Regions from separate parts of the Rhizobium sp. SVR5-2C genome, predicted to be linked through region 2. Evidence: predicted binding sites of a transcription regulator. Region 2 holds the regulator's gene; the other holds the start of a gene.

Region 1 (6,303 bases), on a different contig from region 2:
GAATATTGGGGCCGCCCGTTCCGGCCGAAAACACCGCCTGTGAAGCAGAATTTCCGCGAGGTGTGGTTTGCCGGGGTCCACGGTGATATCGGCGGCGGCTATCCGGAGGCGCAGAGCGCAGCGGTCAAGATCCCGCTCGCCTGGATGATCGAGGAAACGCGGGCGGCCGGCCTCATCTATGTCACGCGCACGGTCAACGACATCGTGCTCGGCAAGGGTAACAAGAAATATGTACCGCTGGAGCCCACGGCACCTCTCCACGACTCCATGACCGCCGCATGGAAAATCCTTGAATACGTCCCGCGGCGCGTGCCGGAACATTCCTGGCGTGAGCACGGGAACCGGAGCGCGCTTTATCTGCCCAAAAGCGACCGCCGCTTCATTCCCGACGATGCGCTGATCCATGTCTCGGTCAAGGAGCGAATGGACGCCGGCTCCTACGATCCGCCGAACCTGCCTTCCAACCCTAACTTCGTTTCTTAACGGCTTGAATCATTCTCTGCGGCTACGCCGCCAAGTGCTTGATGTGCCGCATATCCGCCGTGAACCGTGCGAGTTCCTCTTCCTTGCGCACTTCGTCGGGAATGCGAAGAAGGTAACTTGGATGCACCGTCACAAACAACAGCCGCCCATCGGCCATCGGAATTGCCTGCCCGCGAATGTCCGAAAGCCGATGCTTGGTGTCGGTGAGAGAAGCGAGCGCCGTTGCGCCCATCGCGACGATCAACTTCGGCTTCACCAGTTCGATTTCAAGCTCGAGCCACCAGCGGCAATGCTTCACCTCGCCCATATTGGGCTTTTGGTGGATGCGGCGCTTGCCGCGCGGCTCGTATTTGAAATGCTTGACGGCGTTCGTGACGTAAAGCGTCGCGCGGTCGATGTCGGCTTCCGCAATCGCCTGATCGAAGACCTTCCCTGCAGGACCAACGAAGGGGCGGCCGGCGAGATCTTCCTGATCGCCGGGCTGCTCGCCGACGAACATCACTGCGGCATTACTTGGCCCCTCCCCGAATACCGTCTGGGTCGCCCTTGCATGCAACGGGCAGCGCGCGCAAGTGGCCGCCTCCTCACGAAGCGCCTCAAGCGTTCCGCCCGGTGCCTTTGGTTGCGCAGGAGCGTTGCCCGCAGCCTCTTGCAGCCGGTCATGGAACGGCAGCGGCTGCGTCGCCTGCCGCTCCGCCATGGCGAGAACCTCGCTTTCGGCATTGGCGATGAGCCTGGGGATAAGATCGGCTTCCGGCAGATTCTTCCAATATTTCTTCGGCATCTCCGCCTGCATCGCCTTCACCTTGAGGCGGGCCGGATTGAAGATGCTGGCGTAATAGGTGCGCCAGAGTTCGTCGGCGGCGTCCGTCAAATTGGGCTTTTCACAAGGTTCGTTGCTGATCGTCAGCTTCCGGCCGTCCCATCCCGCCGAGCCCTTCGGCGTCAGGATGATCCAGTCCATGTCGTTGAAGCGCTTCTGAAAGAACGGCGCCGTTTTCGCGACGATATGATGGTCTGGTTCGAACCAGGCGAGGAACTTGCGCCGGCCATTCATCGAAATGCCGGAACCGACTTCCTTGAAGCGCACGAAAGCGGTCATCTTGTGCGCGTCGCGACGTACGCTCTTTTCCATCAGGCGCACGCGCGAGACATCCTCGTCCGAAATGACGTCGAGCAGCTTCTTGTCTGATTGCAGCCGCCAGAGCAGCCGGTAGAGCAGCGAAAAGCGGATAGGATCGGAATGACAGATCACCGCGCTCGCCACCTCGATGAAGGCAGCGGGCACTGTCATCTGCTTCTGCCCGCCGGCGGGCTGGGGCGGCAGGGCGTCGTGTTTCCAGAAAAGCTGCTTGTCGCCGCCCTTTTCCAGCCATTCGACCTCCTCGGGCGGCACGCCGGCTGCCGCAAGGGCCCGAGCGGCATCACGCCATTCGCCGAAATCTCCCCGCCCCTCCAGTACGATCCGGCGCATCAGAGCAACCTAAGCTGTTCAGGCTTCGGCTCGAACATGGCGCGCAGGTCCGGACGGTCGATCAGGCGGCGGGGCGTCCAGCCCTCGGCAGTGACGAAGGCCTGCACCTTCCGGATCGAGACGCCGAGCCGCGACAGGTCCTCAAGACGAAGCGTGCGGAAGCGGCGGGCGGACAGGATGGCCTTCACCGTCTTTGTGCCAAGGCCTGGCACCCGCAACAGCTTTTCACGATCGGCCTTGTTGACGTCGATCGGAAAGTCGGCGCGATGACCGAGCGCCCAGGCAAGCTTGGGATCGAGGTCGAGATCCAGCATTCCGCCGGCTTGCGGAGAAATGATTTCGTCTATGCCGAAGCCGTAGAACCGGTAGAGCCAATCCGCCTGATAGAGCCTGTGCTCACGCATCAGCGGCGGCTTGATGAGCGGCAGGTTCCTTGACGCGTCAGGAATGGGGCTGAACGCCGAATAGTAAACGCGTCGAAGCCCGTAGCTGCCGTAGAGCTGCGCGCTGGCGCCCAGGATGGTCGCATCGTTCGCCCCATCGGCTCCAACGATCATCTGCGTGCTTTGCCCTGCCGGAACGAACCGCTTGCGCTGCTTCGTTTGAAGCGTCGGCTCCTCGGCCGCCTCGATCTTCAGCCGAAGATCGCCCATCGAGCGGCGAATGCTGGACGGCTTCTTTTCAGGCGCCAACCGGGCAATGCCGCTATCGGTCGGCAACTCGATATTGAGCGATAGCCGATCAGCATAAAGCCCCGCCTCATCGATCAGCTCGGGCGAAGCCTCCGGGATCGATTTCAGATGGATGTAACCGCGAAAATTATGCGTCGTGCGCAACTCCCGCACGATGCGGACCATCTCCCCCATCGTGTGGTCCGAAGAGCGAATGATGCCCGAGGAGAGAAACAGTCCCTCGATATAGTTACGCCGGTAGAATTCCAGCGTCAGCCAGACCACCTCGTCCGGCGTGAAGCGAGCCCGTTCGACATTGCTGGAGGAGCGGTTCACGCAATAGGCGCAATCATAGATGCAGAAATTGGTGAGCAGGATCTTGAGCAGCGATATGCATCTGCCGTCCGGCGCATAGGCATGGCAGATGCCGGAACCTTCCGTCGAACCGAGCCCGCCACTTGCCGCTGAATGACGTGTCGTTGTGCCGCTGGAAGCACAGGAAGCATCGTATTTCGCAGCGTCCGAAAGGATGGCCAATCGTTCTTTGAGCGACTTCTTCATCGTTATGTTCACTATATGTTCCGCCTTTAAAAGTCAATGCGGAGCGGCTGGTTTTGACCGTACGCCAGCGAACCGTGAGCCGGGCATCGATCATCAATACGAATTTTATGGAAATCCGCGGCGGCGATCTGTTATAAGCAGGCAGCTATGATTATTGCACGGTTCCGAAGTTCCCCTTCGGGACCTGTTTTCTTTTGTGTCTCTGCCTGGGACGCGAAGTGCGAAGGACAGGAAAATGGTAGATAAGGTTCCGATGACACAGGGTGGTTTCGTCAAGCTGCAGGAAGAACTGCGCTGGCGTCAGCAGGAGGAGCGCCCTCGCATCATCGAAGCAATCGCCGAAGCCCGCGCCCATGGCGACCTTTCGGAAAATGCCGAATATCATGCAGCCAAGGAGGCCCAGAGCCACAACGAGGGCCGCATTGCTGAGCTGGAAGATCTGACGGCCCGCGCCGAGGTGATCGACCTTGCGAAGATGTCGGGCGACAAGATCAAGTTCGGCGCCAAGGTCAAGCTTGTCGACGAAGACACCGAGGAAGAAAAAACCTACCAGATCGTCGGCGACCAGGAAGCCGACGTAAAGGCCGGCCGCATTTCCATCTCCTCCCCGATCGCCCGTGCGCTCATCGGCAAGGAAGTCGGCGATTCCATTGAGGTTAACGCGCCAGGCGGCTCGAAGGCCTACGAAGTTCTGTCGATCTCCTGGGGCTGATCGTCAGATCGTGCTTGATATCCGCGACGTCGAGATCATTGCGCCGAACTTCAAGCGCCGGCTTTCCGGCGTCACGTCCACGATCGTTCAGCTCATCCCCTGCCAGATCAAGCTCGGCGTGAAGATCGCGACGCTGGGTCCCGGCTTGCCGGATCACCTGCCCAAGCTCCGGTGGACGCAACTCGCCGGGCTCTGGCGCCGGCCACGCAACGGCCGCCATCGCATCTGGCATGCGCGGCGAAACAACGAGATGGCGGCAGGGATAATACTCAAGCATGTCTTTCGCATGCCGCTGAAACTGCTGTTCACCTCGGCGGCGCAGCGGCGACACACGAGCTACACACGCTTCCTGATCCGCCAGATGGACGCCGTGATCGCCACCAGCGCCCGCTCCGGCTCCTTCCTCGAAGTCCCGCATACGGTGATCCGCCACGGCGTGGATCTCGACCTCTTCCACCCGCCGCAGACCGCCGAAGACGCGATCGAAGCGACCGGCCTGCCCGGCAAATACCTCGTCGGCTGCTTCGGCCGCATCCGCCATCAGAAGGGCACGGATCTCTTCGTCAAGGCGATGATCGAGCTATTGCCGAAATTTCCCGAGTGGACGGCGGTGATCTCCGGCAGGGTTACGCCAGAACACACCGCCTTTGCAAACCAGCTCAGATCCGAAATCGCCGCGGCCGGACTGACCGACCGGATCGTGTTTCTCGGCGAGGTGCCGGATATCAAGGTGTGGTACCGGCGCCTGACGCTCTATGTCGCCCCCTCGCGCAACGAAGGATTCGGGCTGACGCCTTTGGAGGCGATGGCATCGCAGACCGCCGTGGTGGCCTCGGACGCAGGGGCCTATGCGGAGATGATCGAGAACGGGGTAAACGGTACCGTTGTTGCTGCCGGCGATGGTAAAGCGCTGACGGCAGCGATCGCACCGTATCTTGCTGACCCGGCAGCCGCCGAAACCCTTGGCAAACAAGCTCTGGAGAAGACCAGATCGGATTTCGACTTGATGCGCGAAGCGCTTGCCATCGGCGCCATTTACGAAGAAATGCTTGCCCATTAGCGGTGAGCATTTTCCGCAACGAGCGGCGAACCAACAACCAAGGACATCAACCCACGACGAACGGTGTATGGTTGCGCAAGCAATGTTTACGCCTATGACAAAATCGCCTAGAAGAAGCCGACCTTGGTAGTAAGCAATTGATTGGACCGCGACAGACGATGTCGAGAGCTGAGCAGAATTTGAATATATATGTGTCGGCACTGACCCGTCGTCGGCCGGAGATGGTCAATGCCCTGCTTCGCTCATGGGCTGCCATGCAATTGCCCGACCGCTGCACGGTGACGTTCCTGATTGTTGAAAATGACAGCCAGCAGGCCACACTGCCGATTGTGGAAGCCAACCGTCCGAAGTTTACGCAGGCACCGCTTCTCTACGTCCTGGAAACGGAGCTAGGCATACCGTTCGGCAGAAACCGCGCGGCAAAGGAAGCGATCAAAGCCGACGCCGATCTGCTGCTGTTCGTCGACGATGACGAGGAGGCGGCGGAAGACTGGCTTGTCAGAATGATCGACGGTTATCGAAAGAGCCGTGCCGTGCTACTCGGCGCCCCTTTGCGTGCCCGTCCGCCTGCCGGAGATCTGACAACTCTCCAGAAGACGATGTACAAGAACGTCGAGGCGCGTTACGCCAAGAAGGAAACGCGCGCCGGCAAGCTAGCGACATTAAATTCGACCGAACGCGTGACGATCGTCACCAATAACTGGCTGGCGGAACTCGCTATTTTCAAGACGCATGGTATCTGGTTCGACGAAACGATGCGCTTCACTGGCGGTACCGACTCCAAACTTTATGCGGACGTGCGCAAGGCCGGCCTGACGACCGGATGGGTTGCCGATGCCTTTGTCTACGAGACGATCCCGCCAGACAGGCTGAGTTTTTGGTACCAGTACAGAAGAGCACGCGACCAGTCGAACACGCACATCCGGCGCAAGAGCCAGGCTCTCTCACGCCGTTCGATGCTCGCACTTCTTCCTGTCCCAATGAAGTCGCTGTTTTTAGCCGGACAAATTCTGGCCATTCCGTTTACCGCCGGCCGGAGTCTTCTGGACGCCGCGAGGACAATGGGCTGGATATCGGGCCGCATTGGCTTTGTTGTAGGCAAGCGCTCGGCTCTTTACACCGAGGTCACGGGCAATTAGTCGAAACTGTTGCTCGTTTTTCCCGAACGCGCATCGGCATGGAATTACGGCCTCGAAGCGGCGAGGCCCTCACGACGTCATACTGGTTTAGAGGCAATGCTACAGGATTCAACCATTCTCATCACAGGCGGAACTGGCTCATTCGGCAACAGCTTTGTGCCGATGACCTTGGCGCGCTTCAACCCCAAGAAGCTGATCATCTT
Region 2 (11,048 bases):
AAGCGTGCCTTCTTCCATCGTCGGAGAGAGGGCGGGCATGAGAATATCGATAGGCATGGGTTCCCTCCCCGATTAAAGCAGAATGTCGGTGTAGAGCTCGGATGCATCCGGCTCCGGATCGTTCTGGGCGAAATCGGCGCTGTCGGCGACGATATCGCGGACGTCCTTGTCGATCGCCTTCAGATCGTCTTCGGAAGCCCAACCTTTCTCGATAAGACGGGCCTTTACCTGCTCGATCGGGTCCTGCTCGGAGCGCATCTTCTGCACTTCTTCCTTCGAGCGGTACTTCGCCGGGTCGGACATCGAGTGACCGCGATAGCGGTAGGTCAACATTTCGAGGATGATCGGGCCCTTGCCGGAACGGCAATGCTCCAGAGCCTCGTCCGCAGCTGCCTTGACGGCGCGGACATCCATGCCGTCAACCTGGATGCCCGGAATGCCGAAGCCCGAGCCGCGCAGCGAGTAGTTCGACTGTGCCGTCGCGCGGGCCGTCGAGGTGCCCATGGCATAACGGTTGTTTTCGACGATATAGATGATCGGCAGCTTCCAGAGTGCTGCCATATTGAAGCTCTCGTAAACCTGGCCCTGGTTTGCAGCACCGTCGCCGAAATAGGCGACACTCACAGAGTCGTTGCCACGATACTTGTTGGCGAAAGCGAGACCGGTGCCCAGCGAAACCTGTGCGCCGACGATGCCGTGGCCGCCGTAGAAGTTCTTCTCTTTGGAGAACATGTGCATGGAGCCGCCCTTCCCTCGGGAATAGCCGCCCCGGCGTCCGGTCAGTTCCGCCATGACGCCGCGCGCGTTCATGCCGGTTGCCAACATATGGCCGTGGTCACGATACGCGGTGATAACCTGGTCGCCTTCCTTCTGCGCCATCTGCATGCCGACGACGACGGCTTCCTGGCCGATGTAGAGGTGACAGAAACCACCAATAAAACCCATGCCGTAAAGCTGGCCGGCCTTTTCCTCAAAACGGCGGATCAGAAGCATCTCGCGATAGGCTTTGAGCTCCTCGTCGCGATTGAAATCAGCAACGGGGCCACCATTAGAGGCCTTGGCTACGGATTTTGTGCTGGCTTTACGGCTGGAAACGGTCGCGTTCTTTCGCGGCGCCATTCAACCCTCCCTATGGGTTTGTCGTTTATTGGGTGGCGCGTACCATAGGGAAGAAATATAGCCACAGCAATGCCATAAATGCATGGCTCGTATTCTGAGGTAAACTACTGATAATACTCAAAAATCGTCGATTAACCGATTTTCGGTTAATTGGCGTAGGAATTGAAGATCACGATCTCGTCGGCGCGCGACATATTCAGCTGGTAGCGCGCTTTTTCATCCAGCATATCCTTGTCCAGCGAGCCGTCGCTCAACAGCGCGACCTGCTGCTCGAGATGTTCGCGCTTCGCCTTGAGCGCCGCGAGATCGCGTTCGCGGGCAATGCGGCGCTGTTCGAACACTTCCGTCGCGCGCAGACCGTAGTCGCCGTGAATGCAATGATAGCCGAAGTAGGAGAGAAAGGCGACGGTCATCGCCGGAACGACCAAACGGCCGATCTTTTTCTTCTTATGATGCTTTGTCCACATACGCACACTTGCTCTGACGCATTACCTAGTCCGATCAGCCTACCCCCGAGAGATTAACCGTCCGTTGACTATGAATTTTCCGGACAAGAAAAACCCGCGCCGGTCGGACGCGGGTTTCAAATCGTTGAGTTCTAAGCGCAATCAGCCGCGGATGATCGAACGGCCGGCATAGCGGGCCTGCGGGCCGAGGCCCTCTTCGATGCGGATCAGCTGGTTGTACTTCGCCAGACGGTCGGAGCGCGACAGCGAGCCGGTCTTGATCTGACCGCAGTTGCTGGCAACCGCGAGATCGGCAATCGTGGAATCTTCGGTTTCGCCCGAGCGGTGCGACATGACGGCGGTATAAGCCGCCTTATGCGCGGTGTTGACCGCATCCAGCGTTTCCGTCAGCGAGCCGATCTGGTTCACCTTGACGAGGATCGAATTGGCGACACCCATGCGGATGCCGTCACGCAGGCGCTCCGAGTTGGTGACGAAGAGATCGTCGCCAACCAGCTGGCACGTCTTGCCTGCAAGGTCGGTCAGAGCCTTCCAGCCGTCCCAATCGTCTTCAGCCATGCCGTCTTCGATGGAGATGATCGGATACTTGCCGACGAGTTCGGCGAGGTATTCGGCCATGGCGCCGGATTCCAGCGTGCGGCCCTCGCCTTCAAGCACGTACTTGCCGTCCTTGAAGAATTCGGTCGAGGCGCAATCGAGACCGAGGAAAATGTCTTCACCCGGCTTGTAGCCGGCTTTCTCGATCGACTTCATGATGAAATCGAGGGCTTCGGGCGCACTCTTCAGACCCGGTGCAAAACCGCCTTCGTCGCCGACGTTGGTATTGTGGCCCTGAGCCGACAGTTCCTTCTTGAGGACGTGGAACACTTCCGAACCCATGCGCACAGCTTCGCGGATCGAATCGGCGCCAACCGGCAGGATCATGAATTCCTGGAAGTCGATCGGGTTGTCGGCATGGGCGCCGCCGTTGATGATGTTCATCATCGGGACGGGCAGCAGATGGGCGCTGGCGCCGCCAACATAGCGGTAGAGCGGCAGACCGGCAGCCTGGGCGGCGGCCTTGGCGACGGCGAGCGATACGCCGAGGATGGCATTGGCGCCGAGGCGCGATTTGTTCGGCGTGCCATCCAGTTCGATCATGATGTTGTCGATCTGGATCTGGTTCTCGGCGTCGATGCCGCCGATCGCATCGAAGATTTCGGTATTGGCGGCCTCGACGGCCTTTTCCACGCCCTTGCCGAGATAGCGCTTGCCGCCGTCGCGAACTTCAACGGCTTCGTGGGCGCCGGTCGAAGCGCCCGACGGCACCGCCGCCCGGCCCATGCTGCCGTCTTCGAGATAGACATCGACTTCAACGGTCGGATTGCCACGGCTGTCAAGAATCTCGCGGGCAATAATGTCGGTAATTGCAGTCATGGTTTCTCCTGCTCGGTGGCGGTTAAATCGTTTGAAATCGTCTTAATCGAAGACGCGCAAATTACAATGGCGCTTTGAGCGTCCTCCGCTGCAGCGATCGTACGTGGCCTATTACACGATCATGTCAGACTTTTGAACGTCAGTTCTTCGCGATTGCGTCGAACGCCAGCAGCTTTTCGAGAAGCCGCGGCATGTCCTTCAGATGGACCATGTTCGGGCCGTCGGACGGGGCGTTGTCGGGATTCTCATGTGTCTCGATGAAGACGCCGGCAACACCGACGGCGACAGCGGCGCGCGCCAGCGTTTCCACGAATTCGCGCTGCCCGCCTGACGAACCACCCTGCCCGCCCGGCTGCTGCACCGAATGGGTAGCGTCGAAAATCACCGGCGCGCCCATCGCCGCCATGATCGGCAGTGAGCGCATGTCGGAAACCAGCGTGTTGTAGCCGAAGGAGGCACCGCGCTCGCAAAGCAGGATGTTCGGATTGCCGGTCGCATTCAGCTTGCCGAGGACGTTCTTCATATCCCACGGCGCCAGGAACTGGCCCTTCTTGACGTTGATTGCCCGGCCAGTCTTGGCGGCGGCTACCAGAAGGTCCGTCTGACGGCTGAGGAAGGCAGGGATCTGCAGGATATCGACCACCGTAGCGACTTCCGCGCATTGCTCTTCCGTATGGACATCGGTCAACACCGGAAAACCGAACTCCTTTTTCAGATCGGCGAAGACTTCCAGCGACGTTTCAAGCCCGATGCCGCGCTGGGCGGAAAGCGACGTGCGGTTCGCCTTGTCGAAGGACGACTTGTAAACGAGGCCGATGCCGAGCTTCTTGCAGAGTTCGCTCAAAACGCCGGCGACCATGAAGGCGTGCTCGCGGCTTTCCATCTGGCAGGGACCGGCAATCAGCGACAGCCGGCCGCTGTTGGAAAACACAACGCGCCCGGCGCCTTCGCCGACTGCGACTTCGGAGTTGGTATTGCTCATGGGGTCTCCTCAAAGGCGAAGATTGCACCCTGGCCGGGCGCAGGCTTCACCAGAACTCTGTTGCTGATGCGTGTATAGGTCATCCCGTTAGCAGCCAGAAGGGCCTCTGTCACGGTAATATCTCGGGTGCGGAAAACGATGGCGCTGCCGCGGAGCCCCTTGTCGGCCAACGGCTGTGCGACATCGAAATAGGCTTCCATCCCCTCCTGAGACAGCAGACTGATTTTGACGTTGGGAGTTGTGACTGCGAGGCCGAAACTGGTGCTCTCTACCTTTGCCCCGGACGCCGCCAGTTGGACGAAAGAGCCAAACGCTTCTGGCTCCGGCGCGCTTAGCACGACCTCCCGAATACCGGCTACGCCATTTTCGTGTTTTTCCAGCGCGTCATGGTTGGCGGGAAAGGCATTGATGCGCTGGCAGGCAAAGAGAAAGAAATCCGGCGCCCTGAGATCGGCCGCAAAAGCGAGCTTGAAGGCGCCGGTCGATTGCGAGCCATCCGGCATTTCGATCGGACGCGAAAACTCCAGCATGTCGCCGCCGCTCTGCCTGGCATTCATGAAGGCAGAATGATCGGCGTCCGCATCCTCTGTGCTAAAAGCGACCGCAGAAAACCCGTCATTGCCGCACCGGAAGCGAAAAGCCTGGTCGCGCGCCACAAAAACATTGCCCCCGCGCACGGATGTTTCACATTTCTTCGCATTCTCGATACCAAGCGGCTCGAGATAGGTCTTGTCGGCAAAGAAGATGCAAGCGTTCTCCGTTCCGAACGGGTGGCCGCCCTCTGGCGCAATGGTAAATCCCAGCCTTCCCAGCCGCTCGCGCGCCAGGTCGATGTCCGTGACCGGTAGGACAAGGTGATCCAGTGGATGAGGCATCGGGCGCGTCTCCATTTTTCCAGTGCTCCAGATTTGCGCGGCCTGTTCCCCCGATGCAAGCTGCAAGCGGTGACCCGGCAAACAAAAAGTCCCAAAATGAATGCACTTCAGAAAAAGTTTTACCGAAATTTAGGTACTTGCGGAACACATATGGAACATATAGTGTCTGTTCTGGCTTTGTTTCACGAATCTGGGGTTAAACTTCGATGCTGACGCGCAAACAACAGGAGCTTCTCCTCTTTATTCATGAGCGGATGAAAGAATCCGGCGTCCCGCCATCCTTCGACGAAATGAAGGATGCGCTGGATCTCGCCTCCAAATCCGGCATCCACCGCCTGATTACGGCGCTTGAGGAGCGTGGTTTCATTCGTCGCCTACCGAACCGGGCTCGCGCACTTGAGGTGATCAAGCTTCCGGAGGCCTACAGCCCGAGCATTCAGCCGCGCCGCGGCTTTTCGCCAAGCGTCATCGAGGGTAGCCTCGGCAAACCGCAGCCGGTAGCAGCCCCGCCGAAGCCGGCGAACGAAGACAACAACAGTGCTGTTTCCGTTCCCGTCATGGGCCGCATCGCGGCCGGCGTGCCGATCTCGGCAATCCAGAACAATACCCACGACATCACCGTCCCCGCCGATATGCTGGGGTCGGGCGAGCACTACGCACTTGAGGTCAAGGGCGATTCGATGATCGACGCCGGCATCTTCGACGGCGATACGGTCATTATCCGCAATTCAAATACCGCAAACCCCGGCGACATCGTTGTCGCACTGGTCGATGACGAGGAAGCGACCCTCAAGCGGTTCCGCCGCAAGGGAGCCTCGATCGCGCTTGAAGCCGCAAACCCGGCATATGAGACACGTATCTTCGGGCCGGACCGCGTCAAGGTTCAAGGCAAGCTCGTCGGCCTCATTCGCCGCTATCACTAACCGGCAACGCATCCCCGGCAAATGTGCCACTGCGCCAATCATAGGCGCGGTGCCGGCTCCAGGGGCGGTCGAGTGTTTCGAAAGCGGTTGTGACGTCTGCGGCGCCGTTTCCAAAGCGTAACTCGACGGCGCCGGTTTTCCTCAGGGTTTCGCCGGTAAACAGCATTGCTCCGGATCGGCAGGTGCCGGACCGCAGCTTGACCGGCGTCACGACGATATCCGCTGTGTCGCAAGCCGGGCCGAAATAGGCCGCATTTTCGATCACTGCGAGGATGGAGCCGTTCTCGAGCTCTGCCGTGCACCAGGCTTTTTTGACGCAGGTGAAATGGCCTGCCGAAGCGGCGTTCCGCATCGCATCTCTTGCTTCTTCCTGTTGCGTCGGAGAAAGCCTCAATCTCTCCCCGTCTTTTGCCGAAGGCGGGGCCGAGGCGGTATCAAGCAATTTTGGCGGCCGGTGGTCATCGATAACCAGCGCTCGTTTCCACTGGTCGAAAATGAAATCCGGCGGGCGTTCGCGGTTGGAGGCGAGAGCGGATTGCCTGACGATTGCAACAAGACTTCCATCTTCGGCAATCACGACATCTGGCGCGGCTCTACCGGGCATGAGCGCAACGGCAAGCGTTGAACCGGCGATGATCGCTGTTCCCATATGCCTAAGCCGGGTGCGCAGCAGCGTGAGCAGCAGGAAGCCGGCGACCGCTGCCGGAAAATACCAGCCGGGCAGCCTGCCCACGCCGATGTCGCCGCCCCAGGACGACACCGTCTTGGCAACCGCGATTACGAGATCGAGACCGAAACCCACCACCTTCCACGGCAGCACGTCTAGCCCGAAGGGCATCAGCAGCATGGCAAGCAGGCCTGCAGGCATGATGACGAAGGAAATGATCGGCATGGCCGCGAGGTTGGCCGGCAGACCGTAGGCCGTCAGCCGGTGGAAATGCTCGATCGAGAACAATGCTGTCGAAAAGCCGCCGATGACGGATGTGAGCAGGATTCCGCCGAGAAAACCGGAAACGGAAACCAACAGCCGAAGCGATCGCATTTTTGAAAAAGGGCTTTCGCGCATCGGCCGCTCCTTCCAAAGCGCATATCCCGCGACCAGCGCCAGAGTGGCGGCAAAGGACATCTGAAAGCTCGGACCCATGATTTCGGAGGGCGAGATTGAGATGATGAGGAGTGCCGAAAGCGCGACATTGCGGAGGCTGATGGAGGGCCGGTCGAAGAAGACTGCAACCAGCATGATTGCCATCATGATGAAGGCGCGTTCGGCCGAAACGGCAAAACCTGAGATCAAGAAGTAGGCCGTCACCGCCGCCAGAGCACCCGCCGCCGCAATCTTTTTCGTCGGATAGGCCTGAGCGACACCCGGAAAGAGGCTGAGTATCGAACGGAATCCGACAAAGAAAATACCCGCCGACAGCGCCATGTTGAGCCCGGAGATTGCGATGATATGGGCAAGACCGGACTGACGGAGTGCCTCTGTCGTCTCGCTGGAAATTGCCCGGCGCTCGTCCGTCACCAGCGCGGCGGCAAAAGCACCGGTGTCACCGGGCAGGATCGACCTTATGCGATCGCCAATACTGCTGCGCAGGCGATAGAGCCATTCCAGCCAATTTTCGCCGAAATTTCGAGCGTCCTCCTGCCCCGGTGGCACCGGCACTGGCGCACCATAGAAAAAGCCGTTGGCGCCGATGCCGTCAAAATAGGTCTTGACGGCAAAGTCGTTCAAGCCCGGGAGCGCTGGCCCGGCCGGGGGCGTCAATCGCGCCCTGCCCTTCAGCCAGGTGCCGGTCTCGAACTCGGCTTTCCGCCCTCGTGCAACGACGGTAACCCGCGCCGGCGGCCGCTTCAACAACGGCTGCTCCGTGGCCCGGACAGATAGAACGTAACGCCATCCGCCGCGGCCATCGCCTTCCCGCCGCTCGACCCGGCCGGTCAGCGTCGTGGTCACGGCGGAATCGAGCATCAGCGTTGCCGCGCGCCGCGTCTCGAATTGCGCGGCCAATATGCCGCAAAGGATGAGCGCAAGCGCCGTCAGGACAGCGCGCAGCACCTCACGGTTGCGATTCGTCACGGCGAGCGCCGCAAGCATAAAAAACAGGCAGAGGCCCGAGGAGCGCATTGAAACGCCGCCGCCGGCGACAAACCAGATTGCCGCACCCAGCCCCAGAAAGACGGGCGCAAACAGCAGCCGTGCGCCATGCGCCGTTTCCTCGCCCGCCATCCGCAGAACAGAGGCCTGGAGATGTACGCGCATCTGGGGAACGGCAGCTAGCCGCGGGCGATTGTTTTGCGTGCGCTGCAAGTGCCATCGCGCAGCGTCGACCGGCGCGGGGAGACGTCCGCGCGGCAGCTTGTCTGCAACACCTGCTGACGAGCCGATGTGCGTTTCGCTCGTTCTCAACTCCGGCATGTACCCCAGTCCGGCAGCGCCTTAAAATACAACCAGAATGCCGTCTAGAGAGGGTTTCAGCAATAAATAAATGACGGAAAAAAGACAAACACATGCAGCCTGAAAAAGCCGAGCCAAGCATCGGCTTCCGCTATGCATTTCTGTCATCGCAGCAGTGCCCAAAAGTTGATACTGCGATGCACAAAATGACGTCACGGTAACTTGGCATTAGCGTCTCGATCATATAGCAATCGCTGAGGACGCTTAACCCCTGTGGCGCTTTTATGGCGCCGCCCCCGCCAGTTGGAGGATCACCATGACTGATCAAAGCGCAACAATCAAAATCGGCGAGAAGTCCGCCAATCTTTCCGTGAAAAGCGGGACGATCGGGCCGGACGTCATCGATATTGGTGCACTCTATAAAAACACCGGTGCCTTCACGTACGACCCTGGTTTTACCTCGACCGCGGCCTGTGAATCAAAGATCACCTATATCGACGGCGACGAAGGCGTTCTGCTGCATCGCGGATATCCGATCGAACAGCTCGCCGAACATGGCGACTTCCTCGAAGTCTGCTATCTGCTGCTCTACGGCGAATTGCCGACGGCTGCTCAGAAAAAGGATTTCGATTATCGCGTCACGCATCACACGATGGTGCATGAGCAGATGTCGCGGTTCTTCACCGGCTTCCGCCGCGATGCGCATCCGATGGCTGTGATGTGCGGCTGTGTCGGCGCGCTGTCGGCCTTCTATCACGACTCGACCGACATCACCGATCCGCATCAGCGCATGGTCGCAAGCCTGCGCATGATCGCAAAGATGCCGACGCTTGCCGCCATGGCCTACAAGTACCATATCGGCCAGCCCTTCGTTTATCCGAAGAACGATCTCGACTATGCGTCGAACTTCCTGCGCATGTGCTTTGCCGTTCCTTGCGAAGAATACACCGTCAATCCGGTTCTCTCGCGCGCCATGGATCGCATCTTCATCCTGCATGCCGATCACGAGCAGAACGCATCGACCTCGACGGTTCGTCTCGCCGGTTCCTCGGGCGCCAATCCGTTTGCCTGCATCGCAGCCGGCATTGCCTGCCTTTGGGGTCCGGCACACGGCGGTGCAAACGAAGCAGCGCTCAACATGCTTTCGGAAATCGGCTCGGTCGACCGCATTCCGGAATACATCGGCCGTGCCAAGGACAAGAATGATCCGTTCCGCCTGATGGGCTTCGGTCACCGCGTCTACAAGCACTACGATCCGCGCGCCAAGATCATGCAGAAGACGACGCATGAAGTTCTCGGCGAACTTGGCATCAAGGACGATCCGCTTCTCGAAGTCGCGATGGAACTCGAGCGCATTGCGCTGACCGATGAATACTTCATCGAGAAGAAGCTCTATCCGAACATCGACTTCTATTCCGGCATCACGCTGAAGGCTCTGGGCTTCCCCACGACGATGTTCACCGTTCTCTTCGCTCTGGCGCGCACCGTTGGCTGGATCGCCCAGTGGAACGAGATGATCGAAGATCCGCAGCAGCGTATCGGCCGTCCGCGCCAGCTTTATGTGGGTGAACCGCAGCGCGATTACGTGCCGGTTTCGAAGCGCTAAGCCGCCTCGCCCGACAAAAAACCCGGTCAGTGATGACCGGGTTTTTTCTTGTCCAGAACGTCGAGAACAACATCCGCCGCCCGCTCGCCAGGCGGTTTTTCGGTCTGCATGCGCTGCCAGACGAGGTCGAAGCCCTCCACCATCGCGCGCCGCTGCAGCGTGTCCTGCGACAGTTGCTCCATCCAGCGGGCAAGACCGCCGCCGCGCAAGACGTCGTTGAAATATTCCGGCACCACGGCGTAGTCGGCGATCAGATTTGGAATTGATGCCGTCCAGGTTTTTATCCGGGAGGTCAGCATTGTCATGATCCAGTCCGTCTTGTATGTCGAGACGGTCGGAACGCCGGTCAGAGCCAACTCGAGGACGACTGTGCCGGATGCGGCGAGTGCTGCGTCTGCCTCGCCAAAGGCGCGCCATTTTGCATCATTCCCGATCAGGATGTCGGGCTGGACCTTCCACTTTCCGACCAGTTCGCGGACGACAGCTTCGCGGCGGCTGACGGTCGGCATGACAAAACGCATGCCGCCGTTTCGTGCAACGAGCTCGTTCACGGCGGCCTCGAAATAGGGCATTAGCCTCGTGATCTCTGTCGAGCGCGACCCGGGCAGCAGCATGATGGTTTTCTGGCGGTCGCCTGAAATCCCACGCGCGACGCGACGGCCCCTCGCGGCGACGAGATCCCGATCAGCCGTCAACCGGTGACCGACATAGGTCGTCGGCGGCCCGCCCAGCCGCTCCATCACTTGTGGCTCGAACGGCAGAACGGCCAACACGTGGTCGACATAGCCCAGCATCGCTTGCGCGCGATATTCTTTCCACGCCCATACACTGGGACAGACATAATTGATGACCGGCAAATCCGGCAAGGCTTCGCGGACTCGTTTAGCCACGCGATGCGTGAAATCGGGACTGTCGATGATGACCAGAACATCTGGCCTTGCCGCGATGATCGCAGCCGCCGTCTGCCTGATGAGCGCAACAAGCTTCGGAAGCTTACCGAGCACCTGTGTGATGCCCATGATCGAAAGTTCGGAGAAGTCGAAGAGCGACCTTAACCCCTGCGCCTCCAACGCGTCGCCGCCGACGCCGACCAACTCGATTCCAGGCTGTCTTCGCTTCAGCGCCGCCACGAGATCGGCCCCGAGAAGATCTCCGGAAACTTCACCGGCGACGATCGCGAGCTTCATTGCAGCCCCCATGACGGCAAGCCGCGATCGAGTCCGCAGACAAAGAGTCCCGCCTCGTCGGCCGCCTTGATCACTGTCTGC

What was found. The regulator LexA, encoded in region 2, represses DNA repair genes until DNA is damaged. The targets are predictions, from matches to a motif close to TGTTCNNNNTGTGTTCNG.
Region 1: ACPYOI_RS27730 (putative DNA modification/repair radical SAM protein) is a predicted target of LexA. The motif match lies at 3,195-3,212, and genes of this name have one in related genera.

Annotation. Positions count from the first base shown of each region.
Region 1 covers NZ_JBNDHT010000129.1:12,509-18,811, forward strand. Annotated here, with positions in the region: gene ACPYOI_RS27720 (T6SS phospholipase effector Tle1-like catalytic domain-containing protein) at 1-483, shown strand, start outside; gene ACPYOI_RS27725 (UdgX family uracil-DNA binding protein) at 506-1,957, opposite strand; gene ACPYOI_RS27730 (putative DNA modification/repair radical SAM protein) at 1,957-3,189, opposite strand; gene greA (transcription elongation factor GreA) at 3,425-3,901, shown strand; gene ACPYOI_RS27740 (glycosyltransferase family 4 protein) at 3,912-4,961, shown strand; gene ACPYOI_RS27745 (glycosyltransferase) at 5,153-6,100, shown strand; gene pseB (UDP-N-acetylglucosamine 4,6-dehydratase (inverting)) at 6,197-6,303, shown strand, end outside.
Region 2 covers NZ_JBNDHT010000009.1:56,290-67,337, reverse strand. Annotated here, with positions in the region: gene ACPYOI_RS04580 (pyruvate dehydrogenase complex E1 component subunit beta) at 1-57, opposite strand, end outside; gene pdhA (pyruvate dehydrogenase (acetyl-transferring) E1 component subunit alpha) at 73-1,119, opposite strand; gene ACPYOI_RS04570 (FtsB family cell division protein) at 1,266-1,586, opposite strand; gene eno (phosphopyruvate hydratase) at 1,728-3,002, opposite strand; gene kdsA (3-deoxy-8-phosphooctulonate synthase) at 3,142-3,984, opposite strand; gene ACPYOI_RS04555 (VOC family protein) at 3,981-4,859, opposite strand; gene lexA (transcriptional repressor LexA) at 5,066-5,782, shown strand; gene ACPYOI_RS04545 (ComEC/Rec2 family competence protein) at 5,763-8,195, opposite strand; gene gltA (citrate synthase) at 8,491-9,780, shown strand; gene lpxB (lipid-A-disaccharide synthase) at 9,807-10,979, opposite strand; gene ACPYOI_RS04530 (LpxI family protein) at 10,964-11,048, opposite strand, start outside.